4 regions of the Telluria sp. ZT3P39 genome follow, and region 3 is predicted to be linked to each of the others. Evidence: predicted binding sites of a transcription regulator. Region 3 holds the regulator's gene; each other region holds the start of a gene.

Region 1 (4,153 bases), on a different contig from region 3:
GTCAGGATGCTCATGGGGTCCTCGCCTTAGCCGATCTTGCGTGCGGTGTTGATCACGTTGATCCCGTTGAAACGGGTCGTGCTCGAACCGTGCGAGACGATGCTGATCTGCGGCGGCTGTCCTTTGCCGTCGAAGAAGGAGCCGCCCATGCGCCAGTCGCGCTCGTCGCAGATCGCGCTGCAGGCATTCCAGAATTCCTGGGTGTTGGCCTGGTAGGCGACGTCCTCGAGCATCGGGCCGATCTTGCCGTCCTTGATTTCGTAGAACAGCTGGCCGCCGAACTGGAAGTTGTAGCGCTGCTGGTCGATCGAGAACGAACCGTCGCCGACGATGTAGATGCCCTTCTTGATGTCCTTGACCATCTCGTCCGGGGTCAGCTTCTTCTTGCCGGCCGCCAGCGAGACGTTCGGCATGCGCTGGAACTGCACCGAGCTCCAGCTGTCGGCGTACGAGCAGCCGTGCGATTCCTTTTCGCCGATGATGTGGGCCTGGTCGCGCGTGGCCTGGTAGTTGACCAGGATGCCGTCCTTGATGATGTCCCACTTCTTCGTCTTGACGCCCTCGTCGTCGTAGCCGACGGCGCCAAGCGAGCCCGGGGTGACCTTGTCCGCGTACAGGTTGACCATCGGGTTACCGTACTTGAATTTCTTGGTTTCCCATTTGTCGAGCGTGGCGAAGCTGGTGCCGGCGTAGTTGGCTTCGTAGCCGAGCACGCGGTCCAGTTCCGTCGGGTGGCCGACGTTCTCGTGGATGGTCAGCCACAGGTGTTCCGGCGAGAGCATCAGGTCGTACTTGCCCGGCGTGACCGACTTGGCGGTCAGCTTCATCTTGGCGTCGCGGCCGGCGGCCTTCGCGTCTTCGATCAGGTCATACGAACCGGTGTACAGGGTGGCGACGCCGCCGGCCGCCTTGATCTTGTGCTCGGGACGTGCGTCCAGGTATTCGTAGCCCATGCCGACCGGCGCGCCCAGACCCGAGCGCGAACGGAACTTGCCGGTGGTTTTATCCACGGCGGTGGCCTGGAACGGGGCCCACAGGCGGTGCACGTCCTGCTCGATGTAGGAGCCGTCGGTGGAAGCGAAATACTTCTGCTGGTTCACCTGGAACAGCATCGAATTCATGAAGGTCGCGCCGCCGTCCATGCCGGCCTTGTTGGCGGCGATCAGCAGGTCGGCCTTTTCCTTGATCGGCACCGTGCGCCAGTCCTTCTTGATCGGCGTGGCCCACGACACTTCGCCGACGCCCTTGACTGGTGCGAGACGCACCGGCTCCGACTGCAGCTTGGCATTGGCCTTGGCGATTGCCACGGCCTGGCGCGCCGCATTGGCGATGCCGTCGCTGCTCATGTCGGAGGTGGCGGCGAAGCCGTAGGCGCCGCTCGCGATCACGCGCACGCCGATGCCGGCCGACTCGGTGTTGGCCACGTTCTCGACGTTCAGGTCGCGGGTGGTGATGAACTGGTTCAGGTAGCGGCCGATGCGCACGTCCGCGTAGCTGGCGCCGGCCTTGGTGGCGGCGTTCAGCGCGACGTCGGCGAGCGCCTTCTTGGCGGCGGTCGGCATGCTGCTCAATAGCTCTTCAGCGGCGATCGCGCGGCTGAACGGAACCATGGTCGTGGCCAGGGCCAGGCTGCTGAAGTTTAGAAAAGTACGGCGTTCCATCGTGCCTCCTGAAATCTACCTGTTTCTGGACAGCGGTCCCGCCGGCTTCACGGTCCGCTCTTGTATGTACGGCGCTGGTAATTTTCTTTACCAGGCAATGATTGCGACGAAAAACCTGGCAACATTAGCAGCAACATGAGGATTTGAATAGGCAATTGTTGTGCCATATCAAAGCCTTCGCCAAGTACTTGATTTTGGATGCCGAGCACTGTCCAGCCTGGTGTCCGCGCGGCTGTCCGCCGTGTCCGCCGCGGACATTTTCCGGACAACAACGGGACAAGATCGCGCGTCGAATATGCATATACAGGGAACGCTTGACTGCCGGTCCGGGCTGCCGGATCATCAGCGCGGCGGCGGCGTTCCGCCCAGCCGCGCACAACAACTTCTGGAGACCCCGAACCGATGAAACGACTGATCCTGGCTGCGATGCTGGCCACCGGCATGGCCGGCGCGGCCCACGCGGACGACGCACTGAAAGCGGCCATCGCGGGCGAACACCGCAGCGCGGCCAACAAGGCGCGCGACAGCGCCCGCCATCCCTACGAGACCCTCACCTTCTTCGGCATCAAGCCGACCATGACGGTGGTGGAACTGGCGCCATCGGGCGGCTGGTACACCGAGATCCTCGCGCCCTACCTGCGCGACAAGGGCAAGCTCATTGGCGCGGGCGAAGCGATCGCGCCGGAGAAGCGCTACGGCATGGCCTTCAAGAAGAAGCTCGACTCGAACCCGGCGCTCTACGACAAGGTAGTGCCATCGGTGTTCGAGCCGCCAGCGACCTATGCGATCGCGGCGCCGAACAGCGTCGACATGGTGCTCACCTTCCGCAACCTGCACAACTGGGTCGGCAACGGCGAAGACGCCCTCAAGACCACCTTCAAGGAAATCCACAAGGTGCTCAAACCGGGCGGCGTGCTGGGCATCGTCGACCACCGCCTGCCGGCCAAGATGACGCAGGACGCCAAGGCCTCGAGCGGCTATGTGCACGAAGCCTGGGTGATCAAGACCGTGGAAAGCGCGGGCTTCAAGCTGGCCGGCAAATCGGAAGTCAATGCCAATCCGAAGGACACCGCCGATCACGAGAAAGGCGTCTGGACCCTGCCGCCGGTACTTGCCAACAAGGACAAGGACCGCGAGAAGTACATGGCGATCGGCGAGAGCGACCGCATGACGCTCAAGTTCGTCAAGCAGTAAGCCGCATCGGCACCGCGGCCGGGGAGCTCCCCCTCTCCGGCCGTGAAGATTCGTGTGTTTCCTTCGGCGGCGAGCGTGTATATTCTGGCGGCTTGACCCATCCAGTTCGAACCGATTGAGCCACCGAAGGAATTTATGAAGATTGTCCGCCTCGCCGCCGCCGTGGCATTCGCCATGGCAGGCCTCGTCCACGCACAGGACACCACCCCGCCAGCCCCGACGCCTGCGACCCCGCCCTCGCCGGCGACCGCGACTCCATCCGCCACCACCGCGCCGGCCCTGCCGTCCGTCGAGAACTCGGTCGTCAAGATTTTCGCCACCGTGCGCCGTCCGGATCCGTACAAGCCGTGGGCCAAGCAGTCCCCGGTCGACGTGACCGGCTCGGGCGTCATCATCGAGGGCAAGCGCATCCTGACCAATGCCCACGTGGTCGGCTACGCCAGCCAGGTCGAGGTGCAGGCCAGCCAGTCGGGCGACAAGGTGTCGGCCAAGGTCATCGCGCTGGCGCGCGGCCTGGACCTGGCGGTGCTGGAACTGGACGACGCTTCCTTCTTCGACAAGCGCCCGGCGGTGCCGCGCGCGGCCGTGTTGCCGGACGTGCGCGAAGCGGTCTTCGCCTATGGCTATCCGGTGGGCGGCAATTCGCTCTCGACCACCCGCGGCATCGTCTCGCGCGTGGAATTCGTCGGCTACGGCTCGTTCAGCTCGGGCCTGCGCATCCAGATCGATGCCCCGATCAACCCGGGCAACAGCGGCGGCCCGGTGATCGCCGGCGACAAGATGATCGGCCTGGCCTTCTCGATGGCGACCAATGCCCAGAACATCGGCTATGTGATCCCGAACGAAGAGATCGAGCTGTTCCTCAAAGACGTGGCGGACGGCCGCTATGACGGCAAGCCGCTGCTGCACGACAGCATCCAGACGCTGGAAAATCCGGCGCTGCGCCAGTACCTGAAGCTCGACAAGTCGGTGGAAGGCGCGGTGGTGCACCGCCCGTATAAAACCGATGCCGGCTGGCCGCTCAAGGAATGGGACATCGTCACCCACATCGGCGAGCACCCGATCGACAACCAGGGCATGGTGAAGCTGGGCTCGAACCTGCGCGTGCGCTTCCAGTACCGCATCCAGCAGGTGGCGAAAAACGGCAAGCTGCCGATGACCATCGTGCGCGGCGGTAAAACCATGCGGGTGGAGGTGCCGGCCAGCGGCCCGCGCCCGCTCCTGATCCCGGACCTGAACGGCGGCTATCCGTCCTACTTCGTGTATGGCCCGGCGGTGTTCACGCGCGCGACCAGCGA
Region 2 (4,153 bases), on a different contig from region 3:
CGGCGCCGGTCATCGTGATCGAAGGCCTGTTTGCCTTGTACGATGCCGACTTGCGCAACATGATGTCGCTGAAGATCTTCGTCGACACCGCGCCCGACGTGCGCTTCATCCGGCGCATGCAAAGGGACATTACCGAACGCGGGCGCTCGGTGGAGAGCATCGTCGGCCAGTACATGGAAACGGTGCGCCCGATGCACAAGCAGTTCATCGAGCCGACCAAGCGTCACGCCGACGTCATCCTGCCCCACGGCGCCAATGGCCCGGCGGTCGATGTGATCACCACCAAGGTGGCAAGCGTCATCGGCCAGTTGAAGCGTCCTTAGTTCGGACGCCTCACACCAGCCAGCGCCAGATACCCGCCGCCCGGCCGGCCAGCGGAATGTGCGCCCAGGTCGCCAGCAGCCACACGGCCAGTCCGCCGCCCAGCGCATGGGCGCCGAAGCCGCCGAAGCGCGCCCTGCCCTGCACGATCGCCTGGAATGGCCAGTAGCTGGTGCGCCCCTGCCAGGCGCTCCAGCCCTGCGGATCGAGCGCGGCCTTCTTGCGGTCCTGCAGCGCCGCGCCCACCAGCGACAGCACGATGATGGCCACGGCGACGATGATGTTCTTGGTCACCGGATACACCAGGATATGCACCACGCCCCAGATGGCGAAGGCCCACAGCATCGGATGCCGGGTGATGGCGTACACGCCTTTCGCCTGCGCGCTGGCGGCGTTCGAGGCGCCGGGCAAGGCCGGGTTGCGGATGAGCGAACCGAGCAGCAGGATGGACGCGGCCAGCATCAGGACGGTGCCCAGCGCCCAGAGTACATCGCCAACTTCCCATAGCGGCGCAGTGGTCGGCGCTTTCGGATAGGCCCAGGAGATTCCCCACAAAGTGGCGAAGGCCACGACGGAATACAGCGCCAGGAAGCCTTTTTCGCCCAGCGCGGCGACCAGCGGGCGTCGCAAGGGATGCGACAGCAGGAAATGCGACCCCACGAAGGCGCCGGCACATGCCAGCAGCAACATCGACTTGTCCATGCGCTGCTCCTTTAATGTTAGTGGTGACGCCAACTATAGCAGATGCAGTAAACACAATATGCCCAATGCGGCTGCCGGGCTCTCCCAAGGCGTGGGTGGCGACACCCGGGCGGGCAGCGTGGTTAGAATCGTCGAGCCAGCCTCTACTTGACGGCTCGAGAAACCTCCACCGCACAGGGACCAATAACAATGAACTTCCGCAGCCTGCTCTCCTCCGCCCTGATTGGCGCCGTCGCAAGCGCGCGCTCGATGACGCCCATGGCGACCCTCGCGGCGGCGCGCCTCGTCGGCCGCCGTACTCCGGGCGAACTCTTCATCCTCGATCGTCCCCTGTTCAAATACGGCGCGCTGGCCATGGGTGCAGGTGAGCTGTACGGCGACAAGATGAAGTCCGCGCCCGACCGCACCGTCTTCCTGGGACTGCTGGCGCGCGTCATGAGCGCGGGGATCGCCGGTGCCGCCCTGGCGCCACGCGGCAGCGAACGGGCCGGCGCGGCCGTCGCCGTCGCCACCGCCGTGCCGCTCGCCTACGGCACGCTGGCCGTGCGCAAGCAGGCGATGGCGCGTATCGGCCAGACCAGGAGCGGCCTGATCGAAGACGCGCTGATCGTCGCGGCGGGTATCGCGGTCGTCGCGCTGGCCACGCGGCCGAAGCACGCCTGATCCACGCAACACCGCTGTCGACTTTCTTTACAGTTCACTCTGGAACTATTACTTGATTAAACGCAAGTATCTGTAAACACAGGTTTATTTCCTGCTGGCACGGCAATTGCTAATAGGCATGGGTCAAGACGATATCGTCTCCTACCCATTTCAGCCAATCAGGAAAAACCATGTTCAAGACCGCTACCTTCGCCGCCGCCTTCGCTACCGCACTGCTGGCCATCGCTCCCGCACAAGCCACTACCCTGAGCTTCGACCGCGACTCGGTCTCGTTCTTCAGCAGCGTCGACGAACAAGGCTATACCGCCACGACCCTCGGCACCAACGGCTACCAGGCCGCTATCGCCAACACATATTTCTGCGGCCCCGCCTGCCCGGACAACGGCAGCACCTACGTCCTGGCGCATGGCGCGGGCATCAAGCTGGCATCGACCAGCGGCAACGCATTCTCGCTGACCGGCTTCGACGGCGCCGAAGCACATGGCCAGTCGAGCGGCCTGTGGGCCAAGGGCATCATGGTGACCGGCTACCTCGCGGGCGGCGGCACGGTCTCGCAATCGTTCGCACTCGACTGGCTGCAGGACGGCCCGGGCGCCGGCGTCGACTTCCAGGCGTTTTCGCTGAGCGGTTTCGATAACCTGTCCTACGTCACCTTCACCAACAATGGCGGCAACTCCTACTTCAGCCTGGATAACATCCAGGCGAACGACGTGCCGGAACCGGCATCGCTGGCCCTGCTCGGCCTGGGCCTGGCCGGTCTGGGCGCTGCGCGCCGCAAGCGCGGCTGATCGGCAGATCGTTCCGCCAAAAGCAAAGAGCCGGCGCATGCCGGCTCTTTTGCTTTTGCGGGCCTTGTCCCGCCGCTGTAGGGTGGCCGGGTTTTCCCGGCCGCGCGTTCAGATCACGGTGATGCAGTCCGTGCGCCGGTTCATATTGTAACTATCACCGCGCGGCCGGCGAAGCCGGCAACCCTACGCTTCATGCCAGCTCTCCGTTTTCGCAGGCCCTGCCCGGCCGCTTACAGGTAGTTGAACAGCGACAGTCCCGACATCGTCTTGAACGACATCTGCGCCGCCTGCAGCGTCATTTGCTGGGCCGAGAAGTCGGAAATGGCCTTGACCATGTCCAGGTCCTGCAGGTCCGACAGCGTGGCGGCGTACTGGATGTCGAGGTCGTCGCCGGCGCTGTCGAGGTAGTCGAGTTCCTTCATGTGGGCGCCCACCGAGGCCTGCACGGTCAGCACGTTGTCGTGCGAGGACTTCAGGTTGTCCAGCGCCGTACCGATGTTGTTGGCCAGCGCGGCCTTGCCGGTGGAGCCGTCGGCCGGCGCGCGCAGCGCCGCGATCAGGTTGGTCACGGTCGTGAACACCGACTGCTTTTCGCTCGGCTTGGCGGTGAAGTTGTCGCCGTCGGCCGGTTCGCCCTTGATGTCGAAACTCAGGCCGCCGAAGGTGATCGCCTTGCCCGCTTCGTAGGCTTGGGCGGTCATGCCCGGTACCGCCACATCGGTGCCGGTAGTGGTGTCGACCACGCTGTAGGTGGTCACCGCCGGGGAGCCGCTGACCGCGAAGGTGAGCTTGTAGTCGCGGCCGGCGTTGGCCAGGCTGCGGTCGACCACCGAACCGGACGAGATGACGCCGGCGCCCTTGTTGCCGGCCGCCGCCTGGGTCTGGAAGCTGCCGTTGCCGGTCGGGTTGTTCTCGAATACCGCGCTGCCCGAGGCCGACAGCGGCATGCGGCGCGAAGCCGCCACCTGCAGCTGGCGCTGGCCCTGGTCGCCTTCGTACTGGGCGCCGCCGGGCGTCGGCGTAAACGGCTGGGTGGTGGCCATGTAACCGGAGAACAGGTAGCCGCCGGCGCCGTCGGTGCTGTTGGCCACGCCCAGCAGGTCGGCCAGGCGCCCTTCCAGTTCGGTGGCCAGCACGTTGCGGTCGATCGGCAGCATGCTGCCGTTACCGGCGGTGACCGCCAGCTCCTGGATGTCCTGCAGCAGGTTGCCGGCGTTTTGCAGCGCGCCTTCGACCGTCGTCAGCGACGAGCGCGCACTGGCGCGGTTGGTGGCGAACTGGGTATTCATCTCCTTCGTCTGGCTCACTTCGAGCACGCGCGCCGAGGCCACCGGATCGTCGGCCGGGGTCAGGATACGGCGCTCGGTCGAGAGCTGCATCTGGGTGCGCGCGAGTGCGCTCTGCAGCGAATTGAGCTGGCTGGTCGCGTTGCTGTAGATGGAAAGTGAGCTGATGCGCATGGGTGCCTCGTGCTTGATGCTGTTATTCGGTCAATCAGCGGCCGATCGAGAGCAGCGTGTCGAAGATGCTGCCCGCGATCTGCATGACCTTGCCGGCAGCCTGGTAGGCCTGCTGGTACTTGATCAGGTTGGTCGCTTCCTCGTCCAGGTTCACGCCCGAGACGTCCTGGGCCGCGCCCTGGGCCTGGACCAGCAGTGCTTCGCCGGCCTGGCCGTTCA
Region 3 (4,153 bases):
GCCCTGGGCGATGCCCATGCCGCCGCCCATCACCACGCCATCCATCAGCGCGATATACGGCTTCGGGTAGAAATGGATCAGGTGGTTCAGTGCGTATTCTTCGGTGAAGAAGTCTTCCAGCAGCGCGCTGCCGCCAGTCGGCCCCACATGCCCCATCTCGTGGAAGAAGCGGATGTCGCCGCCCGCGCACAAGGCTTTCTCGCTCGAGCTGGTGATGACGACCGCGTCGATGCCGGTGTCATGCTGCCAGTCGCGCAGGATCGCGGTGAGCGCGCGCACCATGTCGAGCGACAGGGAGTTCAGGGCCTTCGGCCGGTCGAGCGTAATGACGCCGGTGCGGTTGGCGACGCGGGTCAGGACGGTGTCGGTCATGGGATGTGCTGTGATCGAAAAAACATCCATTTTACCGAACAGTCGCGTGCACGCGAAGCCTGTTGGATGCAAAAAGGGCGTCCCCTCAGACGCCCTCGCTGTCATTGCTGCTGCGCGTATTTACGCTGCGGCTGCTTCGCCGAGATCCGGCAGGCGCTTGTGCGCCACGTGATTATGATTTTGCAGCATGGATTTATGCTTGATGACCTGGCGGTCCAGCCTGTCCATCAGCGTGTCGATCGCCGCGTACAGGTCTTGCGCGGCACTGGCCACATGCAAAATTTTTCCTGATACTTGCAGGTTGATCTCGGCTTTCTGCCGTTTTTCTTTTTCGGTGAGATTATCGATGGCGAGGAACACGTGGGTGTCGATCACGTGATCGAAATGGCGGGTAATGCGCTCGAGCTTATTCTGAACGTATTCACGAATTGCGGGAGTCACTTCAAGATGATGACCACTGATAGTGAGGTTCATACACACTCCTTTGAAATGTCGCGCTGCCCGCGCCACAAGGTAGGTGTGGGCAGTGCAGTTACAGAGACTTGCGGAGGCTGACGGGAGGAATCTTGAGCGCCTCACGGTATTTGGCTACCGTCCGGCGCGCAATGACCATACCTTGTTCCCCGAGCATTTCCGCGATCTTGCTGTCGGATAGAGGGTTCTTAGGGTCTTCTGCTCCTGTCAATTGCGCAATAAGCGCGCGGATCGCCGTGGAAGATGCTTCTCCCCCCGCTTCGGTGGCGACGTGGCTTCCGAAGAAGTATTTCAGTTCAAACATGCCGTGGGGGGTCAGCATGTATTTCTGCGTTGTAACGCGAGAAATCGTGCTCTCGTGTAGGCCTAGTGTATCAGCAATCTCGCGCAGCACAAGCGGACGCATGGCAACCGCGCCATGGCTGAAAAAGTTGCGCTGGCGCTCTACAATCGCCTCCGCCACACGCAAAATTGTATCGAAACGCTGGCGCATATTCTTGATCAGCCACTTGGCTTCCTGCAGCTGCGCGCCCATCTGGCTTTCGCTTTTTCCCTGCTTGAGCAGGTTGGCGTAGAGTGAGTTGACGCGCAATTTCGGCATCACGTCCGGATTCAGCATCACCGACCAGCCGCTCTTGGCGCGGCGCACGATCACGTCCGGCACCACGTAGTCGGAGGTGGCAGACGCAAAGGCCGCGCCCGGATGCGGATTGCACTGGCGGACCACGGCCTGCACTTCGCGCAGGTCTTCGTCGTCGCAGTCCAGCGCCTTCTTGAGCTTGGTGTATTCGCGCTGTGCGAACCAGCTCAGGTAGCCTTCGACGATCTTCAGCGCCAGGCGCCGCGTCACCATCGGCACGCCCGGCATGCGGCGGATCTGCAGGGCCAGGCATTCGGCCGCGCTGCGGGCGCCGCAGCCGAGCGGGTCCAGGCTCTGCACCAGCGCCAGCGCGCAGCGCAGCTCGTCCATCTCGATCTCGAGTTCGGCGGGCAGGCGCGCGTGGATGTCGTCCAGCGGCTCCTCTAAATAGCCGTTGTCGTCGAGCGCATCGATCACCAGTTCGGCCAGCGCGCGGTCGCGCACGCTGCAGCCGGTGGTGCGCACCTGTTCGGCCAGGTGCTCGCGCAGCGACACGCTGCAGGCTTCCAGCTGCGGACGGCCGTCTTCGTCGTCGCCGCTGCGCGCGCCCCCGCCCTCGCCGCCCCAGTCGCCGTCAGGCTCGCCGCGGTCGCGGTCACCGTCTTCGAAGCCGTCGGCCTCTGGCTTGGCGCCCTCGCCTTCGCCGCCTTCCTGTGCCGGCTGCGCGGCCGGGGCTTCGCCGCTGGCGGGGGCGCTGTTGATGGCGCCGTCGGCCAGCAGGCGCACCGAGTGGTCGAGCGGATCGTCGAGGCGTTCGAGCAGCGGGTTATCGGTCAGTATCTGCTCGAGCTCCTGGTGCAGTTCGAGCGTGGACAACTGCAGCAGGCGGATCGACTGCTGCAGCTGCGGCGTGAGCGCCAGGTGCTGCGAAGTGCGGAGTTGCAGGGACTGTTTCATGGTCACATGCGGAAGTGTTCGCCGAGGTAGACGCGGCGCACCGACTCGTCGGCGATGATGTCGTCCGGACGGCCCGAGGCCAGCACCGCCCCCTGGTTGATGATGTAGGCGCGGTCGCAGATGCCGAGCGTCTCGCGCACGTTGTGGTCCGTGATCAGCACGCCGATGTTGCGCTCTTTCAGGAAGCGCACGATGCGCTGGATCTCGATCACGGCGATCGGGTCCACGCCGGCAAACGGCTCATCTAACAGCACGAAGCGCGGGTTGGTCGCCAGCGCGCGCGCGATCTCCACACGGCGGCGCTCGCCGCCGGACAGCGACAGCGCCGGGCTCTCGCGCAGCTTCTCGATCTGCAGCTCGGCCAGCAGGGTGTCCAGGCGCTCGTTGATCTCGTCCTTCGACAAGGCCTTGCCCTCATCGGTGCGCTGCAGTTCCAGCACGGCGCGGATGTTCTCTTCCACCGTGAGCTTGCGGAACACCGAGGCTTCCTGCGGCAGGTAGGACAGGCCCAGCACCGCGCGCCGGTGGATCGGCAGGCTCGAGATGTCGGTGCCATTGATGTCGATCGAGCCGGCGTCCGACGGCACCAGGCCGACGATCATGTAGAACGAGGTGGTCTTGCCGGCGCCGTTCGGGCCCAGCAGGCCGACCACTTCGCCGCAATCGACCTGCAGCGAGACGTCGCGCACCACCAGCCGCTTGCCATAGCTCTTTTGCAATCCCTTGACGATCAGGGTGCTGCAGCCTTCGCGCACGCTTGTCGAGGCTAGCGTCATTGCTTGCCGCCTTCTGCGGCTGCAGGACGGCGCGGGGCGATGATCAGGGTGCCGCGCCCGCCGCCAACCTTGCTCTGGCCGCTGGCGTCGTTGCGCACCTGGGCGACTTCCTTGCGGTTGTCGTAGGAGATGAACGGACCCTTGATTTCGTTGGTCATGCGCCCGCTTTCCAGCTCGCGCACTTCGGCGGCCGTGAACAGTTTCACCAGCTCGGCGCGCTCGTCGTATTCGATGCGCTGGGCCTGGCCTTCGACCCACAGGTCCGGGCCGCCGTCGCGCTTCTGGCGGAAGGTGGCCAGCTTGCCCGGCGCCGCGGTAAGCGTCACGCTCATGTAGCCTTCCGGAGTTTCTTTCACCTGGGCGCGGTCGGATTTCAGTACCAGGGTGCCGCGCGTGAGCACGACGTTGCCGGTCAGGATGCGGGTTTGCGTGACCTCGTCGACGTCCAGGGTGTCGAAGTTGATCACGGCCTGCTTGAGCGAATCGGCGCGCTCGGCAAAGGCGCCGAGGGAGGCCAGGCCAAGAAGGGCGGCAAGGATGATTTTTTTCATGGGTGCTTGTCCTGTGATGACGTGCGCGCTAGCGTTGCGCGCGTGGCGGATAGACGATCTGGCCGCGGCTGGCCAGGTGCAGCTTCTGGGTCGCGTTGTTCGCGACCATGCCGGTGCCACGGATGGTGGAGGCGCCGAGCTGCATCACGATCGGCTGGTCGGTCTTCATGATCTCTTCGTCGGGCAGCACGGTGAGTGCCTCGGTGCGTACGCGCAGCGCTTCGCTGGTGGGCGTGGCGGGGCGCTGGATGTCGACCTTGCCGAGCAGGTCGACGCGGTGTTCTTCGTGGTAGATGCGGCCGCGGTTGGCCACCACGGTGGTGCGCGGGCGCCCCGGGGTCATGCCCTGCACCACCGGCTGCTCGACCTCGGAGACGTCGCCCTGCGGCTGGTGCGCCAGGCGCTTGCCCGACACGACATAGCTCGGCTTGCCCTCTTCGGTC
Region 4 (4,153 bases), on a different contig from region 3:
TGCGCTCTACCAACTGAGCTACTCCCGCGTACAGAACAACGATTATCGCAGAACTTTGACATTTTTTCAAGATTACGGTGAATCGTGCAATCTGAAAACTGGAGCGGGAGAAGAGTCTCGAACTCTCGACCTCAACCTTGGCAAGGTTGCGCTCTACCAACTGAGCTACTCCCGCTTTGTCTACCATCCTGCTGCGATGTTGTCGCAACAGGCAGGCATTATAGAGATTCTATTCCATACGTCAAGGATGACGCAGAACATTTCTACAAGCCTCGTTTACAGGCTCGACGCCTTCTCCTTGATGAGCGGCCAGGCGCGGCGCAGGTAGTAGAACATCGACCAGACCGTCAGCACGCCGGCCAGCCACAGGAAGTATTCTCCCCAGTAGTGGGTATCGATCCCGAACAGCACGTCATGGTAGAGCAGCATCGGGATCGCGGTCATCTGGGCGGCGGTCTTGATCTTGCCGAGCGAGCTGACGGCTACCGACTTGGTCGCACCGAGCTGGGCCATCCATTCGCGCAGGGCCGAAATGGTGATTTCGCGGCCGATGATGATGAAGGCGATGATGGCGTTCACCCGGTCGAGCTGCACCAGCACCAGCAAGGCGCCGGCCACCATCAGCTTGTCCGCCACCGGATCGAGGAAGGCGCCGAAGGCCGAGGTCTGGTTCCAGCGCCGCGCCAGGAAGCCGTCGAACCAGTCGGTGATGGCGGCAATGGTGAACACCAGGGTCGCCGCCAGGTTGCGGTCGGCCAGCGGCAGCCAGTGGGTGGGAAGGTAGAAGACGCCTACAACGAGGGGAATCAGCGCTACGCGTAACCAGGTCAGGAGAATCGGGATGTTGAAAGGCATAGGAAAGCACTGATTACAGGAATGAAAGTTTGCGCCGCTAGTCTACATGGCTATTGCCAATTGGACTAGATGACGCGACCGTATCCCCGAGATTCCTGCCGATGTCCTGCCGCCCTGCCCGGCTTTCCAGAAGAATGCGAAAAAAAACTGCGCGGCAAGCCGCGCAGTCTCTCGTATCCGCCCTCTCGGGGCGGATTACCGTTTACGGCGACGCACGGCGACGGCAGCCATCATGCCCAGGCCGGCCAGCGCGAGCGAACCCGGCTCAGGAACATTGGCGGGCCGGACGTCTTCGCGCAGCAGTTTGATCGTGGCGGTCTGCATCCGGGTGCGTGCGTTCGACTGGTCGCGGCCGTCGAAGAACAGGTCATTCAGGGAAATCTCGTACTGGCCATAGGTGCCGAAGCCGACGGTCAGCGGCGTCCAGTCGATCGTGAAGTCGGTGACGTTATCCTGGGTCTGGCCCAGGTCTGCGACAGCGGTCGTGGTCACGATCTTGGTGCCGCCGCCAGCCGGGGCGGTGAAGGTAAAGGTCGCCGTCACGCCGAGGTTGTCCATTTCGCCGGCGGTGATGCCCGGCTGGTTGTTCGCCTCGCGGAAGATGATGTTGCCGATATTGAAGGTGTACGGCAGGCCGCCCACGGTCAGGTTGAAATTCTGGGTGAGGATGGCCGTGGTCGGGAACAGCACGTCCAGCAGGGTCGACGCATTGCTTTCGGTTGCTTCGACACCGTAGCCGGTGGCGTCGCCAGTGACCGTTGCTGCGGTGATGGTGAACGAAACAGGTGCTGCTTGCACTGCGCCCGCCGCGAATGCGGCAGCGGCAACAGTGGTGGTGATCAGGTTCTTGAGTAACGACGCTTTCATGGCACGATCCCTTTATGGTTATGAGTACTGCGTTGCTCTATAAGCATAGATCATGCCAAGAAGGAATAACCAGTAAATACAAGCACTTGTAAGTCGCAGCGGAAACCAGGACGCAAAATCGTCAAATTTGCCGACACCACCAAAAGGAAGAGAGAGTGTGAATTATGCTCATCGCATGAGTGGCGGGGGCATTGCCGGGGCTCAACTGGTGACGCCGGGCCTGGCGCGCCCGAGCATCGGCAGGAAGCGCATCCACGGGAAAGTGTCAGGGACTTCGTCAAAAAAGGGGCCGTGCTGGCGCCCCTGCTTCCTTCAATGCAGCTGCCGGTAGATCTCTTCGGCCAGCGTGCTGGAGATGCCTTCCACCGACATCAGGTCTTCCACGCTGGCATCCACCACCCCGCGCAGGCCGCCGAAGCGGGCCAGCAGGCGCTGGCGGCGCTTGGCGCCGATGCCTTCGATCTCTTCCAGGCGCGAAGCTTGCCGGGCCTTGGCGCGCTTGGCGCGCATGCCGGTAATCGCAAACCGGTGCGCCTCGTCGCGGATCATGGCGACCAGCATCAGCGCCGCCGATTCCTTGCCCAGCTCCTGGGGCGGGCGGGTGTCGGCGAAGATCAGGGTTTCCAGGCCGACCCGACGCGCCTCGCCCTTGGCCACGCCGACGATCATGCCGATGTCCAGGCCCAGTTCGACGAAGACCTGGCGCGCCATCTCGACCTGCCCCTTGCCGCCGTCGACCAGCACGATGTCGGGCATGACGCCCTCCCCGTTCGCCACCTTCTCGTAGCGCCGCTGAAGCACCTGGCGCATCGCCGCGTAATCGTCGCCCGGCGTGATGCCGTTGATGTTGAAGCGGCGGTATTCGCCGTTCTGCATCTGGTGGTGGTGGAACACCACGCAGGACGCCTGGGTCGCCTCGCCACCGGTATGGCTGATGTCGAAGCATTCGATGCGCAGGGTGTCCAGGTCTTCGCTGTCCAGCTGCAGGGCGTCGGCCAGCGCGCGGGTGCGCGCCTGCTGCGAGCCCTGTTCGGACAGCAGCCGCGCCAGCGCCAGCTCGGCGCCCTTGCCGGCCATCTCGAGCCACTGGCGGCGCTGCCCCTGCGGCTGGAAGATCAGGTTGATGCGGTGGCCGCACTGCTCGGACAAGGCCATGATCAGTTCGGGCTGGTCGAACTCGATGTTCAGGATCAGCGTGTTCGGAATGAACTGGCCGGAATAATGCTGGGCCAGGAAGGCGCACAGCACCTCGACGTCCAATGGGCATTCGCCCAGCGATTCGCCGACGTGCGCCGGGAAATAGGCGCGGTCGCCCAGGTGGCGCCCGCCGCGCACCATCGCCAGGTTGACGCAGGCGCGGCCGCCCTGCACCACCACCGCGATGATGTCGACGTCGGCGTCGCCCACGGTTTCCATGCTCTGGGCGTGCAGCACCTTGGACAGGGCCTGGATCTGGTTGCGGATGCTTGCTGCCTGCTCGAACTTGAGCTCCATGGCATAGGCCTGCATCTTCTGCTCGAGGTCGGCAAGCACCTCGGTCTGGCGCCCGCGCAGGAAGCGCGCGGCGTTTTCCACGTCGAGCTGGTATTGCTCGGGCGTGACCAGGTCGACGCAAGGCGCGCTGCAGCGGCCGATCTGGTGCAGCAGGCAGGGACGCGTGCGGTTGGCATACACGCTGTCCTCGCAGGTGCGCAGCATGAACACCTTCTGCAGCAGCTGCATCGATTCCTTGGCTGCCCAGGCGCTCGGGAAAGGACCGAAGTACTGGTTCTTCTTGTCCAGCGTGCCGCGGTAATAGCCCATGCGCGGGGCTTTGCCGCTAGAGATCTTGATGTAGGGGTAGCTTTTATCGTCGCGGAACAGGATGTTGTAGCGCGGCTTGAGCGACTTGATCAGGTTGTTTTCCAGGATCAGGGCTTCGGCCTCGCTGCTGGTCACCGTGGTTTCCAGGTTGGCAATCTGCCCCACCATCATCGCGATACGCGGGCTCGACTGGGTCTTCTGAAAATAGCTCGACACCCGTTTCTTGAGATTGCGCGCCTTGCCGACGTAGAGCACGTTCTGGTTGGCGTCGAGATAGCGGTAGACGCCCGGCAGGTCGGGCAGCTTGGCGACGGTATCGAGCACGCGCTCGCGCGCCGATTCGCTGGGCTTGACCGGCTCGGCGGCGTCTTCGTTCAATGTCGCTTTCAATTCTTCTTTCATGGCCTGCCAACTGTCCGGCCGCGCGCGGGGCGCGGGCACGGCCTTGCTCCTGGTGCTGGTGGTTCGGGGACGCGCCGGCTGCTCCTCCGGCGCGGATATGTGCTCTGCCTTGCCCACTGCTTTCCGTTTCAGCGACTAGGTCGCCAGGTCCTGGGTCACGATCACGAAAGCGACGCCGTAGTCGGCCTCGTCGCTGAGTGTCACCTGGGCGCTGAGGCCATAGTCT

Evidence for each region. Region 3 encodes sigma-54, which starts transcription at its own class of promoters, with help from an activator protein. Its sites were predicted from a motif close to TGGCANGNAANCTGCTTT; they were not measured.
Region 1: AC56LR_RS17540 (TldD/PmbA family protein) is a predicted target of sigma-54. The motif match lies at 1,810-1,827, and genes of this name have one in related genera.
Region 2: AC56LR_RS11770 (PEP-CTERM sorting domain-containing protein) is a predicted target of sigma-54. The motif match lies at 1,782-1,799, and genes of this name have one in related genera.
Region 4: AC56LR_RS17105 (PEP-CTERM sorting domain-containing protein) is a predicted target of sigma-54. The motif match lies at 1,763-1,780, and genes of this name have one in related genera.

What each region holds. Positions count from the first base shown of each region.
Region 1 is NZ_JCASIH010000022.1:37,698-41,850, reverse strand. Features, by position in the region: gene AC56LR_RS17545 (TldD/PmbA family protein) at 1-14, opposite strand, end outside; gene AC56LR_RS17540 (TldD/PmbA family protein) at 27-1,661, opposite strand; gene AC56LR_RS17535 (class I SAM-dependent methyltransferase) at 2,064-2,855, shown strand; gene AC56LR_RS17530 (S1C family serine protease) at 2,991-4,153, shown strand, end outside.
Region 2 is NZ_JCASIH010000010.1:6,460-10,612, reverse strand. Features, by position in the region: gene udk (uridine kinase) at 1-323, shown strand, start outside; gene AC56LR_RS11780 (NnrU family protein) at 334-1,023, opposite strand; gene AC56LR_RS11775 (hypothetical protein) at 1,213-1,686, shown strand; gene AC56LR_RS11770 (PEP-CTERM sorting domain-containing protein) at 1,857-2,474, shown strand; gene flgL (flagellar hook-associated protein FlgL) at 2,705-3,934, opposite strand; gene flgK (flagellar hook-associated protein FlgK) at 3,969-4,153, opposite strand, start outside.
Region 3 is NZ_JCASIH010000015.1:2,268-6,420, forward strand. Features, by position in the region: gene AC56LR_RS14710 (enoyl-CoA hydratase/isomerase family protein) at 1-372, opposite strand, end outside; gene hpf (ribosome hibernation-promoting factor, HPF/YfiA family) at 493-846, opposite strand; gene AC56LR_RS14720 (RNA polymerase factor sigma-54) at 905-2,383, opposite strand; gene lptB (LPS export ABC transporter ATP-binding protein) at 2,386-3,159, opposite strand; gene lptA (lipopolysaccharide transport periplasmic protein LptA) at 3,156-3,710, opposite strand; gene lptC (LPS export ABC transporter periplasmic protein LptC) at 3,739-4,153, opposite strand, start outside.
Region 4 is NZ_JCASIH010000021.1:3,454-7,606, forward strand. Features, by position in the region: tRNA gene AC56LR_RS17090 (tRNA-Gly) at 1-28, opposite strand, end outside; tRNA gene AC56LR_RS17095 (tRNA-Gly) at 100-175, opposite strand; gene pgsA (CDP-diacylglycerol--glycerol-3-phosphate 3-phosphatidyltransferase) at 277-855, opposite strand; gene AC56LR_RS17105 (PEP-CTERM sorting domain-containing protein) at 1,051-1,722, opposite strand; gene uvrC (excinuclease ABC subunit UvrC) at 2,035-3,927, opposite strand; gene acpS (holo-ACP synthase) at 4,063-4,153, opposite strand, start outside.